3 regions of the Teredinibacter turnerae T7901 genome follow, and region 1 is predicted to be linked to each of the others. Evidence: predicted binding sites of a transcription regulator. Region 1 holds the regulator's gene; each other region holds the start of a gene.
What was found. Region 1 encodes sigma-54, which starts transcription at its own class of promoters, with help from an activator protein. Its sites were predicted from a motif close to TGGCACANNNNTTGCNNT; they were not measured.

Region 1 (10,075 bases):
CCCTAGTATTTATGCAGCAACTGAGTGCCCAACACCTCGCCAAAAGTTACAAAGGCCGCAAGGTCGTCATCGATGTATCCCTGTCTGTGGACAGTGGCCAGATCGTGGGCCTGCTCGGCCCCAACGGCGCGGGTAAAACAACCTGTTTTTATATGATCGCGGGCATCATTAAAGCCGATCATGGCGATATCCAGATTGGCGACAAGCGCGTTACTCACCTGCCAATGCACGAGCGCGCGCGCGCAGGCCTTGGGTATCTGCCCCAGGAAGCGTCGGTATTTCGCAAGTTAACAGTTCAGGATAATATTCTTGCGATTCTTGAGACCCGCAAAGAGTTGAGCCGCAACCAACGCCGTGAGGCGATGGAAAAACTGCTGGAAGAGTTTCACATTGGCCACATTCGCAACAGCCTTGGAATGGCGCTGTCAGGCGGCGAGCGGCGGCGTGTTGAAATCGCCCGAGCACTGGCCACAGAGCCCGATTTTGTGCTCTTGGACGAACCCTTCGCCGGAGTCGACCCGATTTCAGTGAGCGATATTAAGCAGATCGTACAACACCTTAAAAATCGCGGTATTGGCGTGTTGATTACCGATCACAATGTTCGCGAAACATTGGATATCTGTGAGAAAGCCTATATCGTCTCGGAAGGCCACATCATCGCAGAAGGAAGCGCCAATGATGTACTCAACAACAAAAAAGTGCGCGAAGTATATCTCGGTCAGCACTTCCACCTCTAATCGCTTTCTGCAGATAATCAGCAAAATCTCTTGACAAACGACTGACTTTTGTATTTGTCACGGCATAATACTTGCTTCTGATTTTATGCGATTTTATTGCACCTGGACTGCGGCCGGAATACACTAGCCTCATACAAGCCGGCGCCCCACAGGAGTTGCCACTAACTGATAGTGCACTTTAACCAGACGCAGTAAATCGAACTATGAAGCAATCCCTCCAGTTAAAACTGGGCCAGCAGCTCACCATGACCCCGCAGCTGCAACAGGCCATCAGGCTTCTTCAGCTCTCCACGCTCGATCTTCAGGCAGAAATACAAGAAGCTCTGGATTCAAACCCTATGCTCGAAGTTGAGGAAGACCTCAGCGGCGACGACTCTCACAGCGGTATCAATGAACAGGCTCCAGCCAGCAACGAGCTTAATGGCAAGGACAGCGCCGACGGCAAAAGCGATGCTGCAGATGCGAATGGCGCCGACCAGGAGTCCAATTCCGACGCATCCTCCGACGGTGATTGGAACGAAGACAACATTCCCACTGACCTTGCGGTCGACACCAGCTGGGACGATATCTACGACCCCACCCCGAGCGGCACCGGACTCGCAAAACCCGACTCCGACGATTACGATTTTGAATCCCGACGTGGCACATCAGAAACGCTGCAGGATCACTTGCAGTGGCAGCTGAACCTTACCCCCATGTCAGTCCGCGACAAGGATATCGCCGAAGCCATCATTGACGCGGTAAAACCCAACGGTCTGCTCGGCCAGACTCTGGATGAAATTTTTCATGGCCTGGAACCTCACCATGAAGAACTCGAAATGGACGAAGTGGTGGCTGTACTCCACCGGGTGCAACAGTTTGACCCACCCGGCGTTCTCAGCCAGGACGTACGTGAATGCCTGCTCATTCAGCTGAGCCAGCTTGATATCAGCAACGAAGATGTGCGCAACGCAAAAACGCTCGTCAGCGAGTTTCTCGATCTGCTCGGCGGCCGCGACTTCAAACAGCTGATGCGCAAGCTAAAACTGAAAGAAAGCGAACTACAGGCGGCGGTACAGGTTATCCAGGGATTGAACCCGCGACCCGGTGAACAGATTGGCAGCGACGACACAGAGTATGTGGTGCCGGATGTGTTTGTGAACAAGGTAAATAACCGCTGGATGGTGCAACTCAACCCGGATATCGCACCGCGTTTACGCATTAACAGCGACTATGCGTCACTGGTTAAGCGCGCCGACTCCAGCGCTGACAACACTTTTCTACGCGACAACTTACAGGAAGCGCGCTGGTTTTTGAAAAGCCTGCAAAGCCGCAACGAAACCCTGTTGAAAGTCGCCAGCTGTATCGTGGAAAAACAACAGGGGTTTCTCGATTTCGGCCCGGAAGCCATGAAACCGATGGTATTGCACGACGTGGCAGAAATTGTCGAAATGCACGAATCGACGATCTCGCGAGTAACCACGCAAAAGTACATGCACACCCCACAGGGGATTTTCGAGCTCAAATACTTTTTCTCCAGCCATGTGGCCACAGATTCCGGCGGCGAGTGCTCATCTACCGCAATTCGCGCTATCATTAAAAAATTAGTTGCTGCGGAAAATGCACGCAAACCGCTCAGCGACTCAAAAATTACAGGGCTATTGGCAGAACAGGGAATCAAGGTCGCACGCCGCACCATCGCTAAGTATCGCGAGTCTCTGAACATACCTCCCTCGAACGAACGCAAGCGTTTGGTATAGCAAAATCTGGGAATGCCGGTCTAAAGTCTGATGCCGCAAATAAAATTTGCGGCTAAAGTGGGCTTGGATCTGAAACTAATACTGGTAGAATGCGCGCCGTTTGACTCCCTGCAACATCCAACATCTGCTGTTTTACCGGGCGCAACGCTATGCAAATTTCTACCATTCTAAACGCCAAGCGAACCCGAGCGAAGATTGCTGGCGGCAGTAAAAAACGCTTGATCGAAACACTCGCTGGCATTTTTAGCGAATCCGACACTGGCCTCGACCAAACTGAATTGTTCCAACATATTTTCGCCCGTGAGCGGCTTGGCTCCACAGGCATTGGCGGCGGTATAGCCATACCCCACTGCCGCTTCAATACCGAAGGCGCGACCTTGTGCGCGTGCGTAACTCTGGAAGAAGCCATTGACTTCGACGCTGTAGACAGCAAGCCAGTCGATCTCATATTTGCCATGCTGGTACCGGAAAACGCCGAAGACGAGCACCTGCAAACCCTTGCCGCACTCGCAGAAACCCTGCAAAGGGATGATTTTGTGAAGCGCCTTCGCAACTGTAAAACCGATGAAGAATTGTTTAACGTGGCGTCTGGTGTAAACTGACGGCTCTACCGGGAAGTAACTAGTCCCTCGCGCGCTCTGCGCTCCTCCATCACATGCGACTCGTACACAGGCAGGTAACATGCGCTTGCTGATTATTAGCGGAAGATCAGGCTCGGGAAAAACCACAGCACTGCACCTGCTGGAGGATGAAGGCTACACCTGCATCGACAACCTTCCTGTCGACCTTCTGCCCGCGCTAATCGAGCAGCTAAGCACCTCTGATCGTCCATCGCCACGGGTTGCTATCGGTATCGATGCGCGCAACATCAACAACGATCTGAGCCGTTTAATGGCGATGATTGAAGTGGGGCCATTGCCGCGAGAAAGTTACCAGGTTATCTATCTCGACAGCTCGCGCGAAGTGCTCCTCAAACGGTACAGCGAGACCCGCCGCAAACACCCACTCTCTGACGGTCTCACCGACCTGAATGAAGCCATTGAGCGCGAGCGCATTATTCTCGAGCCCATATCCAATGCCGCCGATGTCACCATAGACACCTCGCAGCTCAACCTGCATGAACTGCGCAGTGCAATTAAATACCTTGTGGTCGGTTCCGACCGAGAAGGTATGGCGGTGCTGTTCAAGTCGTTCGGTTTCAAGTATGGGCTGCCGGTTGACGCCGATTTCGTTTTTGATGTGCGGTGCTTGCCAAACCCCTATTGGGATGCCGGACTGCGCAAACTGTCCGGGCTGTCGCCGGAAGTAATTGCGTTTCTGAACGGCGAGGAACAGGTGGAGGAGATGTATAACGACATTCTTACATTTATGCGTAAGTGGATTCCTCGGTTCGAGAACAACAACCGCAGCTATCTCACCATCGCTATCGGCTGTACGGGTGGTTTTCATCGTTCGGTCTACATGAGTGAACGACTCGCAAAAGCGCTCAAAGCCGACTATAAGAATGTTCAGACGCGGCATCGACAAATACCCGATTCCAGCGCCCCGAAACACAGCTAATGCGGGAGCTTCATGCAGCAGAGAACCCTCGAGATCATCAATAAACTTGGCCTCCACGCGAGAGCGGCCAGCAAGCTGGCGACCCTGGCCAATCGGTTTGAGTCACGAATTCAGGTCAGTGCCCACGGCAAAACGACAGATGCGAAAAGCATTATGTCGCTCATGCTGCTGGCAGCCTCAATCGGCACGGAAATTGAATTGATCACCGAGGGGCCGGACGAAGTTGAAGCCATTACGGCCCTGAAAGAACTCATAAACAACCGCTTCGACGAGGAGGAATAGGCTGCGCTGCAAGCGCCTGTAAGCAGGTTAAACACGCGCCAACTTCCCGAAGTTATTTCCTCAAGCCTTTGAAAAAGCTACAATTTCTGTAGCAACCCTCCACCCCACCGTAAAACGGAAGCCACTGTATGCCGCAAGCCGCTGAGAATATCGAACACAGCACCCACCAACAGGTCGGTCGCGTGCAGGTATTACTCGAAAGCGGTACCTTCCGCCAGGTACGGCAAATGCTGAGCAGCTTGCGGCCGGTGGAAATCGCGCGCTTGATTGCATCCTCCCCGCCCCCTTCGCGAACCGTGCTGTGGGACCTTATCGACAAGGATGTGTCCGGTGAAGTACTCGAAGAACTGCCGTACGATATCCAGAGCCATTTCGTGCGCAATATGGGCACTGAGGAACTGGTTGAACTGACCGAAGGCCTGGAAACGGACGACGTCGTCGATATTTTGCAGCAGCTGCCTGAGCAAGTGATTCAGGAAGTCATGGAAGCCATGACCGACCAGGATCGCGCCAGGGTAGAGGAAGTGATTGCCTATGACGAGGCCACCGCCGGCGGTCTCACCAATACCGACACCATCACCGTTCGCCCGCGTTTCACGCTGGATGTTGTATTGCGCTACCTGCGCCGTCACCCGGAGCTGCCGCCGTCGACCGACTCCCTGATTGTAGTTAATCGCAAGGACGACTACCTCGGCCTGCTGCCCTTGAGCACGCTGCTTACCACCGATCCGAGCGTAACCGTCCGCGAGGTGATGGTCACCGACACTAACGCTATCCCGGCTGCCATGGCTGATAAAGACGTGGCCAAACTGTTTGAGCAGCACGACTGGATTTCCGCCCCCGTCGTCAACGAGCAGGGGAAGTTGCTGGGTCGTATTACCATTGATGACGTGGTCGACGTCATCCGGGAAGAGGCCGATCACTCGTTAATGAGCATGGCCGGTCTTGATGAGGATGAAGATACCTTTGCCACGGCTGCGCGCACGATTCCACGCCGGGCAATCTGGCTCGGCATTAACCTGATCACCGCAATCCTCGCTTCCTCGGTGATTAGCCTGTTTGATGAAACCATTGATAAGGTCGTGGCACTGGCGGTACTTATGCCTATTGTCGCCAGTATGGGTGGCGTTGCCGGCTCGCAGACGCTCACGGTGGTGATTCGCGGTATGGCACTAGGGCAAATTGGCGCCAGTAACCTGGGCTGGCTGCTGTCCAGGGAAGTGCGTGTCGGCATAGTCAACGGCATCCTCTGGGCGCTGGTGATGGGTGCAATAGCTGCTCTCTGGTTTCAAGATATCAAAATTGCCTATATCATCGGCGCCGCCATGGTAATCAACCAAATTACAGCGGCGCTCGCGGGAGCGTTACTGCCGGTCGGCCTCAAAGCCCTCAAGGTGGACCCTGCACTGGCTGGCGGTGTTACCCTTACAACCGTTACTGATGTGGTCGGTTTCTTTGCGTTTCTCGGCCTGGCAACCTACTTTTACGGCTAGTACCCCAGCGTTATATCTGGGTTTTAGCACTCATAGATAGTTATTTTATGCACGATTATTCCGACGAAGATTGGGAGGACGACGACCTCCCCAAGAGTAAAACACAGGTCAAAAAGGAAATGACCGCACTGCAGGACCTCGGCGTCCAGTTGATTGAGCTTTCGCCCACCCAGTTGGACAAGCTGCCACTCTCCGACAAGCTCCGCAGTGCAATCGATGATGCCCCCAAAATCACTCAGCGCAGTGCACGCAAGCGGCATTTTCAGTACATTGGCAAACTGATGCGCGACGCAGATGGCGAAGCCATTGAAGAAGCCTTTGCAAGGATGCAGGAAAAGCAGCATCTGGCCGCACGCCAACACCACCAGATCGAAAACTGGCGGGATCAGCTACTCAGCGGCGATCAGCAGGCACTGCAAGCCTTCATCGACCAGTTCCCTGGATGTCAGGTGCAGCAGTTGCGTAACTTATTGCGCGCGGCAGAAAAAGAAAAAATGGACAACAAACCCCCAGCGGCGGCTCGCAAGATATTCAAGTTTGTACGTGACTGCTTTGAAGCTGCAGCCGATGACGGCACCGTTTAGCTCTTGCACGGTTTAGCACTTACACCTGGTTGAGCTTACGCAGGGATTTACTTGTGCGGGTCTTGCTGATGAAGGTAGCTTCTCAGAGACCCGTTTACTGGGGCCAGGCGTGAACGGGGTGCGCGCAATCTGCGCAACCAGACCCACTTCAGTACACTCACTTCAGTACACTAAAGACTCACTGCAAGCGGCGGTGATTCCAGACAGGCATATCTTTGCGCAGCAACTCCAGCTCATCCAGATCCACCTGGGTAACCACCAGGTGCTCGCCCAGCTGAGAATCTTCCAATAGCTTGTCATCTCCGGCTCGGGCGATAATCTCGCCCCAACCATTCACCACCATGGAATCACCCCAGGTTTTGCGCTGGGGCGTGTGCTCACCCCCTTGATTCACGCCAATCATCACAATCTGGTTTTCCACTGCGCGAGCGCGCAACAGTAATTCCCAATGCACCTTCCCGGTGGCCCAGGTGAACGCCGAAGGGAGTACCACAAAATCCGCACCCTGTTGACGCAACGCGCGGAAATATTCCGGGAATCTCAAATCGTAACAAATACCCACGCCCATCCGGCCCCATGGAGTTTCACAGACGACAGGCATGTCGCCACGGGCAAAACTATCCGATTCACGGTATGCGCCCGTGTTATCTTTCACGTCAGCATCAAACAGATGCATTTTGCGATACGCTGAAGCTATGCGCCCCTGATCATCAAACACTACGCATGTCGCGAAGGGCTTTACGTCTTCAGATGCATCGTGCCAGCGAATTGTATCGGCGGACACTTCCCAGTCTCCATCTCCATCCCCATCCGCCCAGCTAAAGCCGTGCAATGGCATACTGCCGGCCACCAGCCACAGTTTGTGGGCGCGCGCCAAGGCGCTAAATCGCACCAGCCATTGCACTTGCTCATCCCGCGTAAAACGCGTTTTAAGCCCAAACGTGAGGAGGTTTTCCGGTAAAACGGCAAGCTGACAGTTCGCTTTACTGGCGCGGCCAAGCAAGCCTTCCAGTGTGGAGAAATTCGTTTCCACGCCCTCCAGCTGGCTGACCATCTGGCACAAACCGACGCGAAACCGCCTAGCCATTGGTGGGCTCCGCTGCGGGCGTTGGATCGTCGGTCGATTTGATTTCCAGCTTATCCTCCGGCGCAGGTTCAGCCCGATCAGCGTCCTGTGCTGTGGCTGTAGCCGCGGTTTTCGGCTCAGGCGTCACGACCGGATTTAACGTGGACAGCGCCTGCTGAGTTTCGTGCGTTGCCACAGACGCTGGCACAGGTGTTGATTCTGACAATGATGGCCCTGCCGTTATTGACTCTGCCAATGTCGGCTCTGTGATAGTTGATACCGGCTGAGCAGGCTCCGTTTGAGCCCTGTCCTGCCGTTGGTCTTGCGAACTTTCCGTCAACGCTTGCTGAGAATCCTGTTGCAGGGTCGCTGACAAAACCTGCTCAGAAGCCCCCGCAGGTATGGGCGCGGTAGCCATCGCTGCAGTTTGAGTTTGGACTTCCGTTGGGGCCTCGCTCGACAGCTGGCTGCTAGGCTGGCCAGTTGGCGGTTGGCTAGTAGAGGATTGGCTAGTAGAAAGTTCGCGACTTTCATTGCGATCCATATCTTGTACCTCGCGGCCTTTTTTCTCCGCAGCGGTATCGTCAAAGATTTTTCGGAATTTAATTTTCGGGTCGTCCCAGCCGCCATTGATGCGATAGTTCAGGCTGGACGCACGATCAACCTGTTTTTCAAACATCTGGCTCACCAGAAACACACCAACTGCCGCCGGCAGGCCCGCAACCAGAGCCGCAGCCACCGTCAGGTCACCAGCAACAGGCAGAGTTGCTACGAGCTCTGCGTCAATGGTCTCGTCGAGCATATCGAGCACTCCCGCCACCTGAATTTTTGACGAGGTGGAGTTCACCACCAGCGGCTCATGGATGAATATACGCCCGTTCTCAAATTCAAAGTCGCCGTGCACCGACTCAAACCCGAGGCCTTCTTTGGCCAAATCACTGAAATCCAGGCGCAAACGCCGGGCAATGGTGTCGAAGTTGAACAGCGCGATCAATCGCAGCAAACCGTTGTCACCATCGGTTGCACCACGCACAAAGCTACCATCCAGCAGGTTAAAATCGACCTTCCCGCTCACGATAGGTAGAGCAACTTCATCGGGCGCCCCTGGCCAGCTGATTTCCGCCTGTATCACTGCGGTTCGGCTCTCGATAATTTTTTCCTGTCCCCAGGCCTGCAACACCTTGCCAACATCTTTAGCCATTAACGTGCCACGAAAACTGCTGACATTACCTTCGGGGGTTTGGCGCCAGGTGAATTCGGTCGCGCGGGTATCCAGTAAACGCTGACGCTGATCCCCTTCACTCACAGTCGGCGAATTATTCCGCAGCGGCGCGCTCACTTTGCCATTGAGCGCCCGGCGGGTGTTCTCAGTGTCAGTGGTTTCCGGAACAGCACGCTCTACTTCGTCAGGCGGATCATCTGCAGTGACAATCGCCTCCCCTACATCCATACCACGGATGGTTGCATGAACATTGCGGATAACCACACCTTGATCAATCGGCCGCAGTTCAAACTCCCAGTGCCCATAAGGCTCGCCACCGACGGTGAGCGCATCCACCCGAAAGTCCACGGGGAAAAAGGTGGAGAGGTCGATATCCGCCATCATGCTCTTCGGCAGCGCTTCAGCCCCGGACATTGGAGCTTCAGCCCCTGGAATTGGAGCTTCAGCCACTGAAATTAAAGCTTCAGCCTCTGGTGCTGGAGCGTCTCGCTCGACAGCCGCCTCAGGCTGCACAACCAGCACCGGCGTTTCGGTGGTCGATGAGCGGGTTTTGTCCACCGGTACATCGGCAGCCACCTCTTGCGCAACCGGAGCGGGTTTAGAATCGTCCGGCGCAGTATCCTGATTGATCTGGTCTACCCCTGGCAGGTGCAAATAATCCAGCGCCATGATCACAGGGCTGCTGTCATCGGCCTTGATGACCACATCGCCCGCGACAGGTTCGCTATCGACCCGCAATGACCACTCGGTCTCGGTCCCCAGGCCATTTACATGCACGTTTTCAACACCAACATCGCCCGCCGTCGCATAGCCGATATCCATATTCACGCGAATAGGCAGGGTCGCTTCGTCGTCCGTACCGCTGCTCAGTTGATCCATGTACGCGAAGTAACGCTCGCGCACCAGATCCCACTCAAACAAATCCGCCGTAGGCACCTGACCGAGCACATCAAAATAACCAGGCTGGAGCGGCAGTTCGGTATCACCAAAATTCAATTGCAGACTGTCGTTCAAACCACTGCGCAGCCGCAAACTAATCTGTTTGTTATAGTCGAAGCGGTAGAGCTGATAGTCGTCGAACATCTTCAAACTGACATTAAACGGCGCTTTATCCGCTGCGGACTTACTCATCGGAGCCGGAAGTTCAAGCGACACGCCGTCCAGCTTAGAGGCGACGTCTATTGCCAGATAATAGGGCTGTGTTCCCTCTGCCGGAATAGTGAGAGAGCCGTCCAGTTCGGTCACACCGGATACAAACCCCAGCTCGGGTCGCTGCGTCCATTGGCGAATATCGTCCACGTCCACCGGGCCACGAAAGTGGATAACTGTATCGCGCGCCGTATCGCCGACCAGTGGGCTTTCGATACTGGCGCGCACCGGGCGCCCCCACAT
Region 2 (10,075 bases), 2.4 Mb from region 1:
TGATCGACTTCGTCGTCTTCACTCATGACTTGGCGTCCTCATCAGTTGCGCTTTGCCCTCTCGTTCGGTCTACATAATCGAGAATACGCAGCGCCAGGTTGTTGTTACACTGCCCGATTTTCGCTTGAAACATGGGCACTCCATTGGCAGTAGCAATATGCACCTCCGGCATGGTCACCGGAATAATATCGCCTACTTTCAAATCAACAATTTCGCGCAAGGTGATATCACGCCGTACCACATCGCACTCCAGGTCTACCCGCGCACGCATAACATCTTCGCGCAGCGCTTGTACCCAGCGATCGTCACGCTCGTCGGTATCCGACTGCAGGCCGGCATCAAGAATTTCCCGAATGGGCTCTACCATGGAATACGGCATGGTGATATGCAGTTCACCACCGCCGCCATCCAGCTCCACATGAAAAGTACTCACCACCACAACTTCGCTTGGGCTGACGATATTCGCCATGGATGGATTGACTTCAGAGTTAATATATTCGAAGTCAATAAGCTTTACCGCTTTCCAGGCTTCGTGAAGATCCACAAAGACCTGCTCCAATACCATCTGCACAACACGTAACTCTGTCGGTGTAAATTCACGTCCTTCAATTTTTGCGTGACGACCATCCCCACCAAAAAAGTTATCGACGAGTTTGAATACCAGCTTCGCGTCGAGAATAATCAACGCTGTACCGCGCAACGGCCTGAACTTCACCATATTCAAACTCGTCGGCACGTACAGAGTATGGACGTACTCGCCAAACTTCTGAATTTGAATGCCGCCAACTGAGACGTCGGCGGTACGCCGCAACAGGTTAAACATACTGATGCGGGTATAGCGGGCGAAACGTTCGTTGATCATTTCGAGCGTGGGCATACGCCCGCGCACAATTCGGTCCTGGCTGGTTAAATCGTATGACTTGACCCCACCAACATCGAAATCACTTTCTGTTTCTATATCACCGTCATCAACGCCATGTAAGAGCGCGTCGATTTCGTCTTGAGAAAGTAAGTCCTGCACTAACGACCTCGAACAAATGCAGTATTACTGCATTACAAAATTAGTAAACAAAACCTGTTCAATACCAGGTTTGCCAATTTCCTGCAGCATCACATTCTGGAGTTCCTGCAGGCATCTTTGTCGCAACAATTCTTTGCCTTCTGCCGTCAGCAATTCCTCGTATACTTCGCCACCAATCAACAAAATAAGATTATTGCGAATTTTGGACATATGCAGCTCGATAGCGGCGATCACATCTTCTTCCCGCACCAGCAATGTCAGTTCCGCCTGCAAATACCGTTGCCTGCCGCGAACATTAAAGTTAACAATCAACTCCGGCTTGATCGGGAAATATATCGCTGGCGCGGGCGGTGGCGTCGGCTCTTCGGCTGCAGCGTCTTCCGCCCCCTCTTCTGCTGGCGGAGGTGGAGTGAGAAATTTAAGCGCGGCTAAGGTTCCCCCAACCGAGAGACCGGCAATCACCAAACCGAGCACGACAAGCATGATCAGTTTCTTTTTTCCCCCACCGCCGTCTTCGGCGTTTTCGTCTTGTGTGTCTTTATCGGCATCCGCCATGTCAAACTTCCGACTACCTCTGTTGAATTTAGGGTAAAGAGCAATACATATGCCAAACGACTGAAGGCATACATGTGCATTTATCGAGCGCCGCTAGTCACTGAACCTTAACCAACAACGACACAGTATGGCCCCGCAAATCATAAGGTCCCACACGCGTTCCAGCGCTTAAGCGCAAGACGAAAATGTTCGGGCAAGACCTCACTCTGCAACAATTGTCGCAACCTAAGGTTAGTCGAATCTGGGTACGCCTGCTTTGCTGTCAGAAATTTGGCGCGAGTAGAAATAGCCAGCAGCGGCCAATTACCGCCGTCTGCTGAAACGGATGAGGTTCGGAATAAGTATTAAAAATTTCTCAGCGCGGTATTTTAAGAAATGTTCTGTCTTCGCTTCGCGTCTTAACTAGGCGTCTTAACTAGGCGTAATAGTCCACCCCAGTGGGCGCAGCCCAGACAGTGACCGGAGCAGCATCTTCCCCGTCGAGCAAATCAATACCCGAACCGGCTCCGCGTGCGTGGTGGGTTTCACCGTCCTGTGATTGCTGGTGGCCAGACTGCTGCGATGGGTGATCTGAAACGTTCACATCACCCAGTGCGACTCCCTGCTGAGCGAGCATATCGCGCAACCGGTTCGCCGACTGGTCAAGCGCTTCTCGCACCTGGGCGTTTGCAGAAACAAAAGTCACCGTTGCCTGGTCGTTGTGAACAGAAACCTTCACCTGCAGCGGGCCCAGCTCCGGTGGATCAAGTTGCAATTCCGCCGAACTCAAATTTTGCGCGACCATCATTGCGGTGCGCTCAGCCACTTGACCCGCCCATGCGGTTTGGCCAAAGCGAATGGTCACCGGGATTTTATCGGTCCCCTGGGCCAGCGCGTAGGGAAAAAGCTCCGCTTTTGCGGCGGAAGCTGCAGTTTGTGTGTGTCCGGACGCGTTAGCCATCACCTCGGCAAACTCTTTTATTTCTCCGTCTCCAGACAATCGGGAAAAAGTCTCGGCAGTCAGCATTTTTGTAGCCGGGCTGCTCGCAACCAAACCAGACAATTTGCTGCCGGCGAGATCGGTGCTTAGCTGCGGGTCAGCGGATTTTAGTGGCTCGCTCTGAAGGCTTGATACGTCGGTAAGGGATGCCGCATTTGCCCCGTTCGCGGCGGACACTGTAGCAGCAGAAGTTACTCCGCCAGACGGTGTTAGTGGCGAGGCCGTGCCGCGACCACTTGAATGAATATTGCTGGCAACAATTTGAGAGGAAGACACTTCTATTCCAGATGCGGGCATTGCCGAATCTTTCGCCGGGTGTTCAGCCGACAACAATGCGGCATCGCTCTCAACCGCACCATCGGCAATACCACTATTGGCTTCGGCCTTTATAGGAGCCTGCTCTAACGACGCAGCGGTGTCTGAGTTGGAGCCCAGCGCTTCCTGGGTTGCCGTTATACTCTCGCGTTCTTGCGTTTCAGTTTGGCCTGCGCTATCGCCTGCTAACGGAATCTCAGCGGCCGCTTCAGCCGGCTCCTCTTTTTTTGCCGATGAGCGCACGTCTTGCGCACGATCGGCTTTTTCCTCACTCCGGCTATCCGCTTGCGCTTGTGCTTTACGCTCCTGATCGAGCGCGTGCCGAAAAGTATCGCGACCGTCTGTGGACGCAAAGGAATCCAGCTTTTTAGCCGCGTGCTTTTGAGTAGATACAGTGTCGAGCGAGGAAGCGCTTTCGAGTAGAGATTGCATTAGCCACACCTTCATGTAGGGCTTAGTCAGACATTACTCGGTAGAGCAAAGCCTGTGCCATATACAAAGGGGCCAGGTTAACGTAGTAATCAGGCGATAAGTTGGGTTAGCTCAGCGGAAACAACGGCAAAATCTTGCTCAATAGCGGTAAAAAGTTGCTCCATGCCGGCTGGGTCCTGCGCGCGCGCTTTCTGCTCAAGTTTCTCACACAAATCGGCCAAAGAATTCGCACCGATATTGCGGCTACTGCCTTTTATACCGTGGGCTTCGTGATTAATAACGGAGAACTCAGGCGTCAACAGCGCGCTGCGTATAGCATCTATCCGCAACGCGCAATCGCGATTATAGGTTGTTACCAGCTCGACAAATTTGTCTGCCAGGAGCTCGCGCAAACTGGCAAGCATCGCGGTGTCCAGCACTACGTTATTCTGCATTAATCGTGACCGTCGTCGTAAGTCCAGCGGAAATTCACTTCGATATCATTGCCGGGGGGATGAATAGTGAGATTTTCGCAGATTGATGTGAGCAGCGACAGACCGCGGCCGAAATAATCCGGTTTGTCTTTCGTTTTTTCGGCGCGCTTGCCAGGTTCGAACCCTTTACCGCTGTCTCTCACACGAATGGTCAGCATTCCACCATGTGGCGCGGCGTGGTGTTCCAGATCGAAACTCACGAATCCTTCTGCCAACTCAGACAGCCTCTGACGACGCAATCGATAGAACTCAGTAAAACCGGCTGGGGTGTCTTTAAGGCGCGATTCCAAGCCTAACACTCCATGCTCAAGAGCATTTGCGTAGAGTTCAGACAATACAGTGTACAAAGTTGTACTGCGATCTTTTAACCCCGGCACCTCCGAAATAATATTCACCAGAAGCGGCAGAGGATCGAACTCTTTTAGACTGGTCGAGGCAATCGTAAATGCCATCGACCAGTCGACCAAACGGCTTTTCACATGGGTGTGAACATCCTCCTCGGGGAGGCCAATTTCCACATCAGCAACACACACCTCTACCAGCGAAATATCGTCGTCTTTATCTGTTTCGCCAATATGCCCATGCACTTCGCGCAGAATCTCATCAAACAGCACTGGCAAGCCCATATGTCGATGCATCAACTGCTTGAGGCGTTCCTCACCAAACATACTGCCGGTTCGATCGCGCGCTTCAACGATACCATCGGACCACATGAAAAACCGGTCGCCAATATCCAGCGGAATGCGACGCGTCGATTTTTCGAAATCCTGCTCCGCGAGAACCCCCAGTGGGAGATTTTTGGATTGCAACAATTCGTAACTGTGGGTTTTGGCGCGGTATAAATAGCTTTCGGGCAAGCCGCCATTCCAGATGCGCATACGGCGTTTTTGAATATGAATATCGATGCAGGTTGCACAGCAAAAAAAACCAACCGGTAATATCTGATGCAACTTTGCATTGATCTCCTTCATGATGTCCGGAAGGGAAAACCCTTTGCGCACCATACCGTAGAACGTTGACGCCAGCGGCATAGAACCAATCGCCGCCGGCAGCCCGTGCCCCGTAAAGTCACCCAGTAAAATCATTACACTACCACTGGGGCTTACCTCCGCAACGAGCACGTCCCCATTAAACACAGATAACGGCGACATATAGGAACGAATAATATCGAGGTCGAGGCAGCCCGAATGGGCAATTTTGTCGTATACCTGCTTAGCAACCGTCTGCTCTTGGATAAGATGCTGGTTGTGAAGCTCGATTACAGATTTTTGGTGGGCCAGGGTTTTATGCATATCCCGCATACGGGAAAATGCTTTTACTTTTGATTGTAAAACAACCGGATTATAGGGCTTGGGTAAAAAGTCGTCGCCGCCGGACTCAATACACTCCACCAGGGATTCTTCACCGGATAGCGAAGTCAGAAACACGATCGGAATAAATTCGTCGCCCGCGAGCGCACGAATTTTACGTGCCGCTTCAATGCCCCCCATTACGGGCATCAGTACATCTAAAAATATGAGATCGGGCTTGGAGGCTTGGAAAGATTCGACGGCTTGAGCGCCGTTCTCCACGAGGGTAGGCACGTATCCGGCGCGCGCGAAAATAGACTCTAATATTAGGCGATCTGCGGCAGAATCTTCTGCAATAAGTATGTTGAGTGGGCTTTCACTCTCTTCTGACACGTATCACCGCCTTAAAAAATGAAGCTTCCGCGTCGACTGCCAATGGCGAAGCCCAAGTCGCGTCGCAACTTACGTCTCCGGGAGCGCTCGAACCTACCACTACTGAATTGTAAATAGCTGTTCGAAACTGGAGATAGCGAATATTTTCTTCACCTCTGGGCTGCAATTATTGATGACAATATTGGCGTTATCGCCGCCAGCAAAATCCCGTAAGACTAATAACATCCCCAGTGCGGAACTATCCAGATGAACGGTGTCCTTTAAATCGACACAATATGACTCCAATGAATTGGAATCCACTTCCTCATAAGCCCGCCGGAAATCGTCAAGGGACGATGCATCGAAACGCCCGTCGATAGAGATTTTCAATATTTTTCCATCATTGGAAACATCTGAAGTTATTGCCATGTCGCAGTCTCTTGTTTTTCCTGTCTCTGGTACCTTGCCCAACATCACCGAGCGAAAGCCCTTCAACCAACGTTTTACTGATAAGCTCTTGTAAGTATATACCGTGTTATCTTATCCAGCGGTAAAACCTGGTCTGCGGCACCTAATTTTACTGCTGCGCCAGGCATCCCCCAAACCACGCTTGTTGCTTCATCCTGTGCAACTGTCACACAACCTGCCTGCTTCATGCGCAACAAAGCCGCTGCCCCATCCGCACCCATACCGGTTAGTATCACGCCCATGGCTTTGGCGCCCACATGTTTGGTCACCGAGTCAAAAAGCGCCTCTACAGAGGGGCGGTGACGGTTGATAAGATCATCCGTACCAAGTTGACAAATATAGCTGCCCTGGCGCTCTATCACACGTAAATGTGCATCACCCGGGGCGATATAAACGGAACCAGGTTCAATTTTTTGATTATTTTCGGCTTCGTAAACATGTACAGCCGAAAGCGTATCTACACGCTTCGCAAAGGACGAACTGAATACCGCGGGAATATGCTGCGCGATAACCACGGCGGGTGAATTGGCGGGCAGCGATTTCACCACATCTTTAATCGCCTCTGTGCCACCGGTAGACGCCCCAATGGCACACAAAAAACCGGGTTTTAACGTTTTGCCATAGGTGAGCGCCGTCGCGACGGCCGAATCTGGAGTTTGTGCTTTTTTCTCCTCTATACGAGGCGCTACGTTAGCCCGCGCGGCACAAAGCACTTTTTCAATAATTTCTTCACTGTATTTTTCAAGCGCCACAGCGCCTTCAGTCTTAGGTTTAGGAACAAAGTCAACAGCGCCTAATTCAAGAGCTTCCAGGGTGGCAGGGGCGCCCTGCTGGGTGAGAGTGGAAATCATAACCACGGGCATTGGCCGCAAACGCATCAGGTTTTTGAGGAAAGCTATGCCGTTCATGCGTGGCATTTCTATATCTAGCGTGAGTACATCCGGGTTAAGCTGCTTGATCATTTCTCGCGCTTCGTAAGGATCAGATGCGCTGCCCACAACATCGATATTTTCATGCCCCGACAAAATCTCAGAAAGAAGTGCACGTACGAGTGCGGAGTCGTCGATAATCAGAACTTTTACCGGCCCACGTTTAGCCACAAATATTCTCTCCACCTTTATCACACTTACTTAAGCAAAATACGACCGCCCTAAGGGTAAAACAGTAAACTGCCAGTTAAAACAGTTCGATATCGCCCTCTGCGGGTTTGGACACCATAGAATCCAGATACGCCTTCTCACGTCGCTCAATAGTGGTATTTGCTCGTGTGCGTAACTTTTTCAGTTTCACGGCGCCCGTATCTGGAAAATAGAGTACTTTTCTGGGGTAATCATGCCCCAGATCTTGCGCAGCAATGGCTAAACCATCCCGCTCCAGATAATTCAACAAGAAATCGATATTGCGCTTGCCGACGTCGATATTTGTCATACAGGTAAGAACCCGGCCACCGCCGAACACTTTCACTTCGAGCCGTTCGCGCTTGCCACCTTGTTTTAATATGGCATTAATCAAATACTCCATCGCCCAGTTGCCATAACACAGCTCTTTGTTCACAGCGTTTGGGCGTGTAATCATGGAATCGCTGGACGCCACCGGCAACATAAAGTGGTTCATACCACCGATGCCAATCACCCGATCTCTAATACACGCCGAAATACAAGATCCCAATACCGTAACAATCATTTCGCCGGTTCGACTCACATAACATTCACCCGGCAAAATTTTTGCTGCAGCGGTGTTCATTCGCTTATCCCAATAGCGATTAATATGTTCAAACCCTTTAAGCGGTCTTTCGGGTTTGTAATCTGAACTGAACACTGGGCTTTAAGCTCCTCTGGACGGCTCAATGGGCCTTTTTGTAGATGGTTCGACCAAGGGCTTGAAAGCGATTGGTTACATTGTGCAAATTTTCCGAATGCCCAATAAACAAATGGCCATCGTCAGTTAAAATATTGGCATAGCGGTCGAATAGTTTTTTTTGCGTGGGAGCGTCGAAGTAAATAACTACGTTACGGCAAAAAATTATGTCAAACGGCCCCTTCATTGGCCAATCTTGGAGCAGGTTGAGCTGTTTAAACGTAATCAAATCGCACACGCTGCTTTTAACTCTTACCCACTCGTGATTTTTATCCGTCTTTAAAAATCGCCGGTATTCGTCTGGAATATTTTCCGCCCGGTCAACCGGGTAGACGCCGTTCTTGCCTTTGTTAACAACATTAGTATCCAAGTCGGTCGCGAGAATACGAACATCCCAACCAGACAGCGACGCTAACGAGCGCAGAACCATCGCAATCGAGTATGGCTCTTCTCCGGTTGAGCACCCAGCAGACCACACCCGAAGGCGCTTGGTTTTTAAATTTTTGCGCATAAGCTGGGGCAACAGTTGCCCAGCCATAAAATCGAAATGATGTTTTTCCCGGAAAAAAGACGTTAGATTGGTGGTGATGGAATTAATAAACTCCACATGTTCGCTGCAATTTTCCTGGTCTATCAACGCGCAATACTGATCGAATGAATTCAGTCGCAATGCGCGCAGCCGCCGAGCAAGGCGGCCGTACACCATATTTTTTTTGTGATCAGACAGGCTAATTCCCGTCAACTTATAGGCAATGGCCTTTATCATCCCGAAATTTTTTTCTGTCATCGGGAATTCTTTGTCGGAAAATTCGTCCCTCGCTGTCGCTAACACTTAGGTCACCCGTCCGCCGAGTTAAAAGTCTTCCCATTCATCGTCAGCCGCAGAACTCCGTGATGAAGTCGCTGGCGCTGACGCCGTACGAGACGAATTCACAGCCTGGCGTTTTCTCGCGGTGTGCATCTCCAGCGTTTGACGGGCTTCGTCGTTTTTACCCACTACCGAGAAGAAATCTACAATCTGGTTCATGGCGCGAGCCTGCTCCGCCATGGATTCACCTGCGGCAGAAACCTCTTCTACCAAGGCCGCGTTCTGCTGGGTCATTTCATCCATTTGCGCTACTGCTGTATTCACCTGCTCAATACCCGAGGTTTGCTCTTTGGAAGCATCGGCAATTTCCCGCATCATCGACGTAACTTCTTCCACCGATGCGACAATCTCACTCAGAGTGGTGCCGGATTCGTTCACCAATGCGGTACCATCCTGAACTTTCTTCACGCTATCGCGAATCAAGTCTTTAATTTCTTTGGCCGCTGCCGCCGAGCGCTGGGCAAGATTGCGTACCTCACCCGCGACTACCGCAAATCCGCGCCCCTGCTCACCAGCGCGCGCAGCTTCTACTGCGGCGTTCAAAGCAAGCAGGTTAGTCTGGAATGCGATTTCGTCGATGACGCCAATAATATCGCTGATACGTTTACTTGCTGCGTTGATTTCGTCCATCGAATTCACTGCGCGACTCACCACTTCACCACCGGTGCGCGCTTTGTTTTGCGCATCCAATGCGGAAGTACTTGCCTGCGCCGCGTTGTCCGCACTTTGCTTCACCGTAGAGGTCATCTCCTCCATGCTCGATGCAGTTTCTTCCAGTGACGAAGCCTGCTGCTCAGTGCGCTGGCTGAGATCCGCATTGCCCTGCGCGATTTCATTTGCCGCAGCGCTAATAGAACCAGCGGCAGTACGTAACTTACTAATAACATCGGTAAGTTTATCCGCCGTTTCGTTCGCATCGTCTTTCATCCGACCAAAGGAACCTTGATAATCCCGAGTAATTCGCTCAGAAAGGTCTCCGCGAGCCATCGCGCCAAGCATACGAATAATATCGTTCAGCGCGACTTCGGTTGTACTAATAAGGTCGTTCAACCCTTTCGCCAGCACTTCAAAAAATCCGGTTTTTCCATCCAGTACAATGTGCTTACTGAAATCACCGGACGATGCGGCCTCGATTATTTCATCCACCTCCCGTTCAATAGCCACTTCTTCTGTACGATCCTTCCATTCCACAACAGTGCCTATGCGCTGACCGTCAACCGTTACCGGGTTTGCCGTTACAGTGAACGTACGCCCTCCCACTTCGGCTTTTCCTTCGTAGGTGGATTTTAAATTGTTTACGAGGCCTCGTTGGTGAGCAGGATTTTTATGGAAAATATCCATATTCGCGCCCATCAGCTTGCTGGCATCGAAGCCGGTGAGAGACTTGCGAAGATCGGACTCCGCATTTTTCATCATGTTTACGACAGCCGCATTCATATAGATGAT
Region 3 (10,075 bases), 870 kb from region 1:
AAATGGAAATGGCAGTTCACTGTTGTGTAACTCACGTTCAGCTAGCTGTTCATTGAGATAACTAAACAGCGGCGTCGCGACAACACTCTCGCCCTCGTGAGTTCGCACCCTGAGCAGCTGCGACTGCTGGCTGTACTCCAGTATTTCCGCCTGCGGGCCTGCGGCATCACCCATGTAAGAAAACCGCCCTTGTGGCGAACGGAAGCATTCACTGTCCAGCCAGAAACTCGTATTGCTTGCAGCGAAACAGGTTTTAAAAAACAGACTCGGCTGGAGGCAGCTGGCCAGACGGCGAAAAAATACTTTTAGAGGGGCCCTGCCAGATCGGGCGACTGGTGCTGGCTTAGCCGGCTTACTGGCCGCCGCAGACGCATCAAAGCCCGGGCCGTACCAGGCTTTGGTTAAATTGTGAAAATTGACGAGCAACTGGCGACCATACTCGGTACATACGGACTCGGGGTGAAACTGCACCCCCCACATCGGACGATGCCGGTGTCGCACGGCCATATTTGCACCGTCGGCTGTTTGGGCGATGACTTGCAGAGAGGAAGGTACTTTGCTCACCACCAGCGAATGGTAGCGAACGACTGCAAAGGGTGAGGGAATATGCCCAAATAGCGGGTCTTGCTGATGAAATACTTGGCTAATACGGCCGTGCATAACCGGGCGTAAATATTCCACTTCCCCGCCCATGGTCTGACACAAACCTTGATGACCGAGGCACACACCTAGCACCGGTACCTGCGCCTCGCGAATCACCTGCGCGCAGATGCCAAAGTCCACCTCGCTGTCGGCACGTCCAGGTCCGGGGGAAATAACGATGTTATCGAATCCCGCCGTTTTTAACGCATCCCAATCGCCGGCGTTGTTGCGTACGACGGTTGGCGGCTGGCCGTTAACCTCTGCGATCAGCTGATACAGATTAAACGTAAATGAATCGAAATTATCGATGAGAAGGGTTTTCACAACACCCGGCACTCGGCTGCGCAAAAACTATTTGCTGGTCAATAACTCGATTTTATAGCCGTCGGGATCTTCCACGAACGCCAGCACCGTTGTGCCATGTTTCATCGGGCCAGGTTCACGTACAACTTTGCCGCCGGCAGCTTTGATCTTGTCACAGGCGTCATAAACATCGGGAACGCCAATCGCCAGATGACCGAAACCATTACCAAGATCGTAACTGGGTGTATCCCAGTTGTGCGTCAACTCCAGCACGGTGTTGTCAGCTTCATCGCCGTAACCGACGAAAGCCAGAGTAAAACGTCCATCGGGAAAGTCGTCCTTGCTCAGAAGCTCCATACCTAATACGTCAGTGTAAAAAGCAATGGATTTGTCCAGGTCGCCGACCCGAATCATGGTGTGTAAAAAACGCATATTGAGACCTCCTCGCTACTAAGGGCGACAAGGATACTCCGCAGTGATAGCTTTTTCCAATTAAGGTGTGCTCTCGGTAGTAGTCTGCGCCTCTGCGGCTTTAATCAAATAGCGTTTGCGAGCGTCAAATCGCTCGAACGGGGTATTACGCAACTCGACCCAGTAATACTGGTCGCTGATGACATGAAGCAGATCGTTGCGATTAGCACTCACCAATGCAGGCTGAATGCGCTCGAAAGTCGCGTTGGTGTAATCACCTGTGTAGTGTAAATCCACGACTAAATCCTTCACTGGCTGGTCCAGGGAATGCCAGTCTACTGACCCGTATTTCTCAACCACATCCAGGCGGCGTGCAATGCGCAAAACAGCTCCGATCAATTCGTTGAACAAGATATGAAATAAGCGGTATTGAGATTCCGGGGTGATTTCGATGCGGTGGTAGCCCATATCCTGCAAAAACTTACGTGCTTTGGCTCCAGTTAAATGCCGACAACTGGCCAGGCTGCGCGCATCCACTGCATCCACACACGCCTCTCGCAAATCATTGAATATTTCCTGCTCGGAGCGATCGCGCAAGCAGTAGCCACGACCAATAACAACGCCCGATGTGGCATCAGGTACATGGGGTTTGCGGCTGAAAAAGCGCCCACGTATTTCGCTGCCTGCCAGCTCGAAGGTCAAGCGCCCCTCGCTTGGCACCAGCCAATCAACGTCACCCAACGGCAAGTTGCAACAATCGGTCTGGTTTGCCGCAGAAACATCACCAAATCGTACAAGGGTGTCATCCAATTTTGCTGTCGGAATAATCAAGCGGTCGCCACCGCGCACACAGTCAGGATCAGCCCGGTATCGGGGGTTTGCCGACAGCAACTCATTAAGCGTTACACGAAAGCGCCGTGCAACCGCCAAGAGGTTCTCGCCAGTTTGTACAGAATATTCAAACTCGCCTTGTTTCATGGAGGCTCCTACGCAAGTCCACTTGATGATTTACTGGTTTGAATTGCTTTTGTTTGCGCAGTTGACAGAGACTACAACCGAACTCCGCAAACGCCAGCTGCGCCCAGACCTGGAAAACACTTTTCATACGTCAGCCGCTTACAAAAAAATCGACAGTTGCAGAGCGCGTGGTCAATATCCTGTGGTTTTTTTACAGAAGTATTACATGGCGGAAATAAGCGCAGAGGCTTAGCGCGCAAAACAACGGCGTGGTGTCTGGGACACAAGGTGAATAGTGACTTATTCGAAGAGAGGAAATTGATTTGAGTGTATTTTGCGGCCGTCAATTTTATGTAACAATGCACGCATCGGAGCGTAGCTCAGCCTGGTAGAGCACTGCCTTCGGGAGGCAGGGGCCGGAGGTTCGAATCCTCTCGCTCCGACCATTTAATAGGGCCTGTCTGCCCGCAGCCCTTCTTATTTACTGGACCGCTCGCAGTTTAACTGCCGTGCCATAAGCCAGTAACTCCGCAGCGCCGGCTGCCAGGGTGCTGGTTGTAAAACGCAAATTGATAACGGCGTCTGCACCCAGCTCACGAGCTTCCACTAGCATGCGCTCCAGCGCTTGTTCGCGACTTTCCGCAATGAGCTTTGTGTACTCTGTAATTTCACCGCCGATTAGAGACCGCAGGCCAGCTAAGATATCGTTACCCAGGTGCCGAGCGCGGATCGTATTACCTCTCACCAAACCCAAAGCACTCTCTATTTCCCGACCGGGAACCGTTTCTGTGGTGAGAACTGGAATCAGTAAAGCCTTGCTCATAAATTCACCTTGCGAAATTTATCCGTTTTTAAAATTTTAAGCTGCTGACGCAGCACACTGGCGAATAACAAGAGAATACCCAAAGTGAGCGAACCAACCAGACACCTGTGCCACCAGAGCATATCGCTTTGAATAACGGTGAAAATAACGGCGTAACCCATTAGCATCGCGACAATGAGCAGCAACAGCCAGCCACCCCAGGCGAGCAAGTTAGCCATCTGATCAGTGCGCAAAATTTCCCGCTGCCGTTCGTCCTGGCTGATGAGGGAGTAATCCCCAGTCAGTTTTTTTAGCGTGTTAAGTTGCTCGTACCTCTCACGGCAAGCACTGCATTTTGCCAGATGCTGATTTATCCGCTGCCCTTGCTGTTGGGTTAACTCGCCATCCACCAGTCCGGAAATTAAGGGGGATAGCACCTCGCAATCCGTATTCATAAACGCCCTCCTATGGTTAGGAAATGCTCTCGCAATTGGGTGCGCGCCCGATGCAACCGGGACATTACTGTACCCGGTGTTAAGCCGAGAATTTGACCTACCTGGCTGTAGTTGAAATCGAGCATATCTTTCAGCGCGATAATTTCTCGATGCTCCAGACTTAACTGGGCTATCGCCTGACGAAGTTGGTCCGCCTGCTGACGCTTTTCGAGGGTTTCCTGCGGACCACAATTCCGGCAGACTTCCCTGTCCATCGATATCGTGCTGTCGTACTTTAAGCGATGGCGCACCCGCAGCGTATCAATACAGAGATTGTGCACTATCGTAAAAAACCAGGCGCGGGAACTCTCCTCGCCATCCGGTATTTTGCGAGCCTTGCCGGCTTTCACCAACGCCTCTTGCACAATATCCTGAGCTTCAGATTTATCTGCGATTAGCTTTTCGGCTAGTATCAACGCACCAGCTCGAAACACCAGCCATTGCTCCATCGGGTTATTTGCCTCCAGTCTCCAAGGACTTTCTCTATAAACGGGTTGAAGAACAAAATATTCCCTTACACTGCAAAATTCTATCGAGACGCTAGAAAGTGCCGTTTTGAGCGGGCAAAAAAAAGCCGGGTTACCCCGGCTCTGAGAGTCGACAAAGAAGTACTCAGGCGCGCTTCTTGCGACGATAGCGTGCAGCAGCAAAAGCCAGCAAAGCCGAGCCAAACAGCACACTTGAACCGGGAAGAGGTACCGTACTTACATCGTGCGGATACTCGTAGTCGTGGATTTGGCGCTGTGTGCGCAGAGAACCCGCAGCCAGGGAACCGTCGAGAGTACCCATGAGAGTCACGTCCGCATCAATCGCCAGGATTGAACCAACAATAGGGTTTGAAATCGTCAGTTCTTCTGCTTCGAAGAAATTCCACAATATGTCGCTGGCACCCAAACCACTGTTACCACTAAGGTCCAGGCCAGGAAAGTTGTACCCGTAGCCAGTATTCACATGGGTACCAGACACGTTAATGATCAATGTGTCCGCCTGTACACCGGAGAAAGTGAAGTTAGTGTTCTGACGAAACAGCTCGTCATAAGACATATCAAAAAAGGCTACGCTAGAAGTACCGCTGTAGCTGAAGGCGCCATTGACGAAAGACGCACTGTTGCCTACACCGGACATACCACTGAAGGTTTGACTCGCAGACTTAAGATCTGCCACCACGCTGTCGATACTTAAACCAGCGTCATGGACAATACTCGCTCCCGCTCCGTGAAGTTCCACGTTGGAGGAAGAAGAGATTGCGCCACCGAGTACCAGGTTGCCCGATTTAACTTTTACATGGCCAGCGTTGATATCGCCAACCACCTGCAATGAATCCACCACCGGCGCCGCAGGCACCTGGACAGCAAATTCCGAAGCGCCGCCGTTAAGGTCGCCGCCAATAAACGTTTTACCCCAAACTGAACCGCCTTCGTGAACATAATCACCAGCAACCACCAGATTATATTCAGCGAGGGGGATACTCATAGCCGCGGCCCCTTGGCTCACCAGCAGCGCGGCGGATACATACAATGATCCGATTATTTTTTTCACCGATCTTACCCCGTAGTCATCTTGTAAACATTCTTGTTTTCAGCCCTTTGCCCAATCCTAACGCCAGACTGGTGCACGGCCCGGATATAGCAATATATAGGCCAATAATTTAAGTTAGTAATAACTCCGCTCGCAGCGCCTGTTTTTACTGCACAAAAATATTGTGGAGACTCTAGTTTTCGGGGAAAAATCGTCGTGAAAATTCACAAGGTAAAGAATATCGACAGGATAATTTTGGCTCTTGTTTTTAGTGCACAATTACGCCCAAAGAAAGCCTTTGTCGCGAGTATCAAAATACTGTCAGCAATAGAGCAGAGTGAGTTCGCAGGCAAACCCGCAATGGAGCTGTGGTCTATCTATCGGGACAGCAGACCGTCCGCGACCGCTGCCGCCTTCTCCGAGCCAAATAGACGCGTCACCAGCGCCAAAGAAAACTCCATCGCGGTGCCCGGCCCCTGGCTGGTAATAAGGTTTTCATCCTCCACCACGCGTTCCACACTCACCGCCCTGGCTTGGCTGGCAAGTTCCTCCTGAAATCCGGGATAGCAGGTAGCGACCCGATCGGCAAGTAACCCATGGCGCCCCAAGACCACAGCCGGCGCCGCACATATCGCAGCCAGCAAACGTTGTTGGGCAAGCTGCTGCCGCACAAGCTCCATGAGAGGCCCACTCTGAGCGAGATGATCCGCTCCCGGCAAGCCACCAGGCAGCGCGATCAGGTCCCAATCCCGGCCGCAGCTCCCTATCAAGCAGCTGCCATCGAGTTTTACACCGCGAGACGCGATAATCTGGGAGTGCTCCATGACCGAAGCGACAGTAACCTCAGCGCCTGCTCGCACTAACACATCAATAATCGTAACGGCTTCGATTTCTTCGCTACCGTCTGCAATTGGAACCAAAACATTGGCCATCACTCGATTCTCCATTACATTAAGATGTTAAGGAACGTCTGATTAACCTAATAAATATTTTATTGGCTACACCCGCCCCTGCCGGCCGAGCGCTAATTAGCCAAAAGCAGAAAAATTAGTGGCAGTGTGCGGGGTCCATCATCATTGCCGGAGCGTCAATTAGGCCCCAGGAAACAAGCAGTATCTTGGCCACAGGAATTAATGTGTATACGCCATAGACAATAAAACCTATCCCAAATATTCTGCGCACCCACACATGGGCGATCGCCTTTTTGATATAACCACTGGCCAAACCTCCAGCAAATACGGCTGGCAAGGTTCCCAACCCAAAAGCCAGCATCACGGTGCCGCCTGAAGCGAAATTCGCCTGAACTGCAGCGTACACGAGCGCAGAATAAACCAGGCCGCAGGGCAACCAACCCCAAAGAAAACCTAATAGCAGTGCGTTCGGCACCGTTTTTACGGGCATTAATTTTCCGGCTAAAGGTGAAACAAATCGCCAGAGCATACCACCCGCTTTTTCCAACCGGGAAAGCACTCGCCACCAGTCCGCCAGATAAAACCCCATGCCGATGAGCAATACACCAGACAGTGCGCGTAAAATCGGTAGTGGCGTCAGGCCGTCGAACATACCCGCGACCAATGCGGCGAGGCCGCCGATAAGCGCGTAGCTCCCAATTCTGCCGAGGTTATACGCCAGCAAAATGAAAATCGAATAAACCCGACCCTGCGCCTGGTTCGCGAAAGCCAGTGCAGCGGTGACCCCACCACACATACCCAGGCAGTGGCCTGCTCCCATCAAGCCTAAAGTAAATGCAGCAATTACAGGTTCAATCATCAGCGTCTGCTTTCTCTAGAGTGGTGTCGGAATTTTTGGGGCTAGAATCATTAGAGTTAGAACTATGTGGGCCAGCGGAATCAGCTCTTTTAGCGGCTTCGTCTTCATCAAACAAAATCCGGCGTGCTTCAGTATCTAAATCTTCGTATTGCCCAGAGCGCACCGCCCAGAAGAAAATACTCACAGCGATAATTACGAACACGATCGCAATCGGAATTAAAATAAATAAACTTTCCACGAGGTTATCCTGGGTGGGGAAGAATCAGGTGCGCATTGCGTTGAGCACAACAACGAGCGAACTGGCGGACATGCCTATCGCCGCCAGCCACGGAGGGAGAATCCCTGTTGCGGCGGCAGGTAGCGCAACAAGATTATACACCAGCGCCCAAGTGAGATTTTGACGTATGATTTTTTGAACTCGGGCAGACAATACAATAATGGCCGGAATCGCGGTGAGGTTACCGTTAAGCAAAATACCGTCAGCTTTCGATTGCGCGAGTCGCGTAGCGGACCCCATCGCCATCGATATATCTGCCGCAGAAAGCACGGGCACATCGTTTATTCCGTCACCGACCATCAGTACCCGCGCCCCCTGAGCCTGTTGCTGATTTAGCCAGTGCAACTTGTCTGCAGGCCGTGCCTCCCCGGCCCAATCTGCAATACCCGCAGCCTTTGCGACATCCGCGACAACGCTGTAGCGATCGCCGCTCAGCAAGGTGACATTCCTGTTCAGCTCTCCCAATTCGGTTACCGCATTTATTGCAGACTCTCGTAAACAATCGCCGAGCATAATCCAGCGCAGAGGAATAGCTTGGCCATCGGCCTCAGTCTCCGCGGCCAGCAACTGCCACAAAACCTGGGCGTCCTCATCTGGATAAGCCACCCCGGGCGCAGCGAATTCCGGCCTGCCAAACCGATAGTGTGTTCCGTTTACGCATCCACAAACACCCTCGCCTTCACTCACGCTCACGTCAGTCGCCACCAACCCGCGATCAAACGCTCTAAAAACATCGGCAATCGGGTGTTGCGCGTACTGCTCCAGTGCAGCAATGATGGAAAGAGATTCAGCTTCACCAGTCTGCGCCCCAGCGCCTGGGGAGACCGTGCCCAGCAAGCGCAAATGCCCTTCGGTTAGGGTACCAGTTTTGTCGAATACCACGTGGGTCAGCCGCGCCAGGCTCTCCATCACTTGCGGCCCGCTAACTAACACCCCCAGCTGCCGAGCACGGTTTAATCCAGCGGTTAAAGCTGCTGGCGTAGCGAGAGAGAGCGCACAAGGACAAGTGACCACCAGCACCGAGAGCACTACCCACAACGCCCGTTCTGGCTCAATGTGCCACCACACGAAAGCAACGATCACCGACAAAACTAACACTGCAGCAACAAACCTACCGGCGATTAAATCGGCGAAAGCGATTTGCCGAGGTTTCTGCAAAGCTGCCTGCTCAACCAATTGCTCGATGGCTGCCAATTGCGTATTCGCGCCAGTTTGAACAACATGCATCTGCAACGCTGATTCACGATTCAGCGTTCCTGCACAGAGAGAATCGCCACGTTTTTTTATTTGTGGTAGAGATTCACCCGTCAAAATCGATTCGTCGACAGACGCTTGCGCGTTGGTCAATACACCATCGGCCGGAATCATATCCCCTGCATTCACCCAAACCTGATCGCCAGGCCGCAATGCATTCAAAGGGACAGACACTTTACTTCCTGCCTCATCCATCCGGGTTACGGTCAGAGGCAATAATTGGCGTAGATTTTCACTGGCAAAGGCACTGCTGTGGCGCGCACGCATCTCCAGAAAACGCCCCAGCAAAAGAAAGAATGTAAACATGGAAACCGAATCGAAATAGACATCCCCCGTTTCCGTTAAAGTCGCAAACGCACTGGCCGTGTAAGCTAAACCAATTGCCAGCGAGACCGGCACATCCATATTTAAATGCTTTGCTCTAAGCGCGCGCGCGGCACTCAGAAAAAAGGGCGCTGCAGAGAAAAACACGACCGGTGTTGCAATAACTAAACTCACCCAGCGCAAGAAACTTTGCCAATTCTGCTCAATGCCGTAGTGATCGCCAGAGTAGAGAGCCACGGCCACCATACCCACCTGCATCATTCCAATACCGGCGACGCCGAGCCGCATAAAAGCCTGGTGGCGCTCAGCTTTACGCTGCTGCTGATTGCTCTCCAAGCGGTCCGGGAGCGGCTGATAACCAATGCGCTGAATCTCGTTCAATAACGTACTTAACGGCGCCGTCTCTGGATTCCAACGCAAAGTGCACCGACGCGTCGTCGCGTTAACTCTAACCTGGGACACCCCGCGCTGTTCGCCCAGGTGTTTCTCAATGAGCCAGGCACAGGCCGCACAACTGATACCCTGAATACTCAGGCGCGCGACCGCTAAATTGTCGGCATCGCGATGAACGAAGTCCAATTGGACCTCGGGCAAATCGTAACCGAGAAAATCATTGTTTAATGCACGAGGTTTTTCTGCAAGTTCGTCGCGAAAGCGATAATAACTGGAGAGGCCCCCTTCACTGATCGTCAATGCGACCAAGCGACAAGCCTCGCAACAGAACAATTGTGGGTGATCGTCTATTTTGGCGGTGATATTGCCATCGGCAGGCAAACCGCAATGAAAGCACTGGGTCATCGCAACACTAGCGCAACTCTACGGAAGCTTGCTGGGAAAAATCTGCCTCGCCGCTCACTCGCCAAACCAGCTCCGACGCGTCACCGCGTCGCGACTCAATCCGCAAATACCAACGCCCCTTGGGTAATACGTCAGCCTCTGCTTCATAACCGGTAAATGATTTTCTGTGAAGAAGGTACTCATGATCCTGGTTAGCCTTCAGCGGATGGGAAAGCATCAGGATGAGCTCTTCGTCACTATCCACCGGCTCGTTAAGGGTCACATTTATTATCGAGTCAGACAAATTCAGTGTCAAAGTCGCGGCCAGACCTTGATCGTGTGCTTCGCGTTCTGCTTCGAAGAGCTTATTTACGGCCTTGCCTTCCTTGTAGTAGTCATCGCGCACCACGTCATCGCGATATTTAACAGAAATAAACACCAGCCCCAGCCCGATAAAAATAACAAAGAACAAAGGGCCTACAACCAGCCAGGCCCAAGGCTCTCGGTACCAGGGTTTAATCACTTTTGTTTCCAAGCTGCACATCT

Region 2: a site for sigma-54 is predicted at 1,614-1,631, ahead of TERTU_RS05970 (flagellar basal body-associated FliL family protein). Genes of this name have one in related genera too.
Region 3: a site for sigma-54 is predicted at 5,235-5,252, ahead of TERTU_RS13205 (choice-of-anchor A family protein). Genes of this name have one in related genera too.

The regions. Positions count from the first base shown of each region.
Region 1 is NC_012997.1:4,215,479-4,225,553, forward strand. Features, by position in the region: gene lptA (lipopolysaccharide transport periplasmic protein LptA) at 1-6, shown strand, start outside; gene lptB (LPS export ABC transporter ATP-binding protein) at 12-737, shown strand; gene TERTU_RS16930 (RNA polymerase factor sigma-54) at 941-2,476, shown strand; gene TERTU_RS16935 (PTS sugar transporter subunit IIA) at 2,626-3,078, shown strand; gene rapZ (RNase adapter RapZ) at 3,158-4,036, shown strand; gene TERTU_RS16945 (HPr family phosphocarrier protein) at 4,049-4,318, shown strand; gene mgtE (magnesium transporter) at 4,447-5,811, shown strand; gene yjgA (ribosome biogenesis factor YjgA) at 5,859-6,395, shown strand; gene TERTU_RS16960 (carbon-nitrogen hydrolase family protein) at 6,574-7,482, opposite strand; gene TERTU_RS16965 (YhdP family phospholipid transporter) at 7,475-10,075, opposite strand, start outside.
Region 2 is NC_012997.1:1,392,865-1,402,939, reverse strand. Features, by position in the region: gene fliN (flagellar motor switch protein FliN) at 1-26, opposite strand, end outside; gene fliM (flagellar motor switch protein FliM) at 23-1,021, opposite strand; gene TERTU_RS05970 (flagellar basal body-associated FliL family protein) at 1,046-1,576, opposite strand; gene TERTU_RS05965 (flagellar hook-length control protein FliK) at 1,992-3,317, opposite strand; gene TERTU_RS05960 (Hpt domain-containing protein) at 3,392-3,736, opposite strand; gene TERTU_RS05955 (SpoIIE family protein phosphatase) at 3,736-5,457, opposite strand; gene TERTU_RS05950 (STAS domain-containing protein) at 5,557-5,865, opposite strand; gene TERTU_RS05945 (protein-glutamate methylesterase/protein-glutamine glutaminase) at 5,940-7,004, opposite strand; gene cheD (chemoreceptor glutamine deamidase CheD) at 7,081-7,722, opposite strand; gene TERTU_RS05935 (CheR family methyltransferase) at 7,748-8,548, opposite strand; gene TERTU_RS05930 (methyl-accepting chemotaxis protein) at 8,615-10,075, opposite strand, start outside.
Region 3 is NC_012997.1:3,341,147-3,351,221, forward strand. Features, by position in the region: gene pabB (aminodeoxychorismate synthase component I) at 1-978, opposite strand, end outside; gene gloA (lactoylglutathione lyase) at 994-1,377, opposite strand; gene TERTU_RS13175 (LysM peptidoglycan-binding domain-containing protein) at 1,438-2,334, opposite strand; tRNA gene TERTU_RS13185 (tRNA-Pro) at 2,683-2,759, shown strand; gene TERTU_RS13190 (YbjQ family protein) at 2,795-3,136, opposite strand; gene TERTU_RS13195 (anti-sigma factor family protein) at 3,133-3,570, opposite strand; gene TERTU_RS13200 (RNA polymerase sigma factor) at 3,567-4,058, opposite strand; gene TERTU_RS13205 (choice-of-anchor A family protein) at 4,222-5,082, opposite strand; gene TERTU_RS13210 (DJ-1 family glyoxalase III) at 5,505-6,059, opposite strand; gene TERTU_RS13215 (sulfite exporter TauE/SafE family protein) at 6,175-6,897, opposite strand; gene ccoS (cbb3-type cytochrome oxidase assembly protein CcoS) at 6,890-7,135, opposite strand; gene TERTU_RS13225 (heavy metal translocating P-type ATPase) at 7,160-9,550, opposite strand; gene TERTU_RS13230 (FixH family protein) at 9,558-10,052, opposite strand.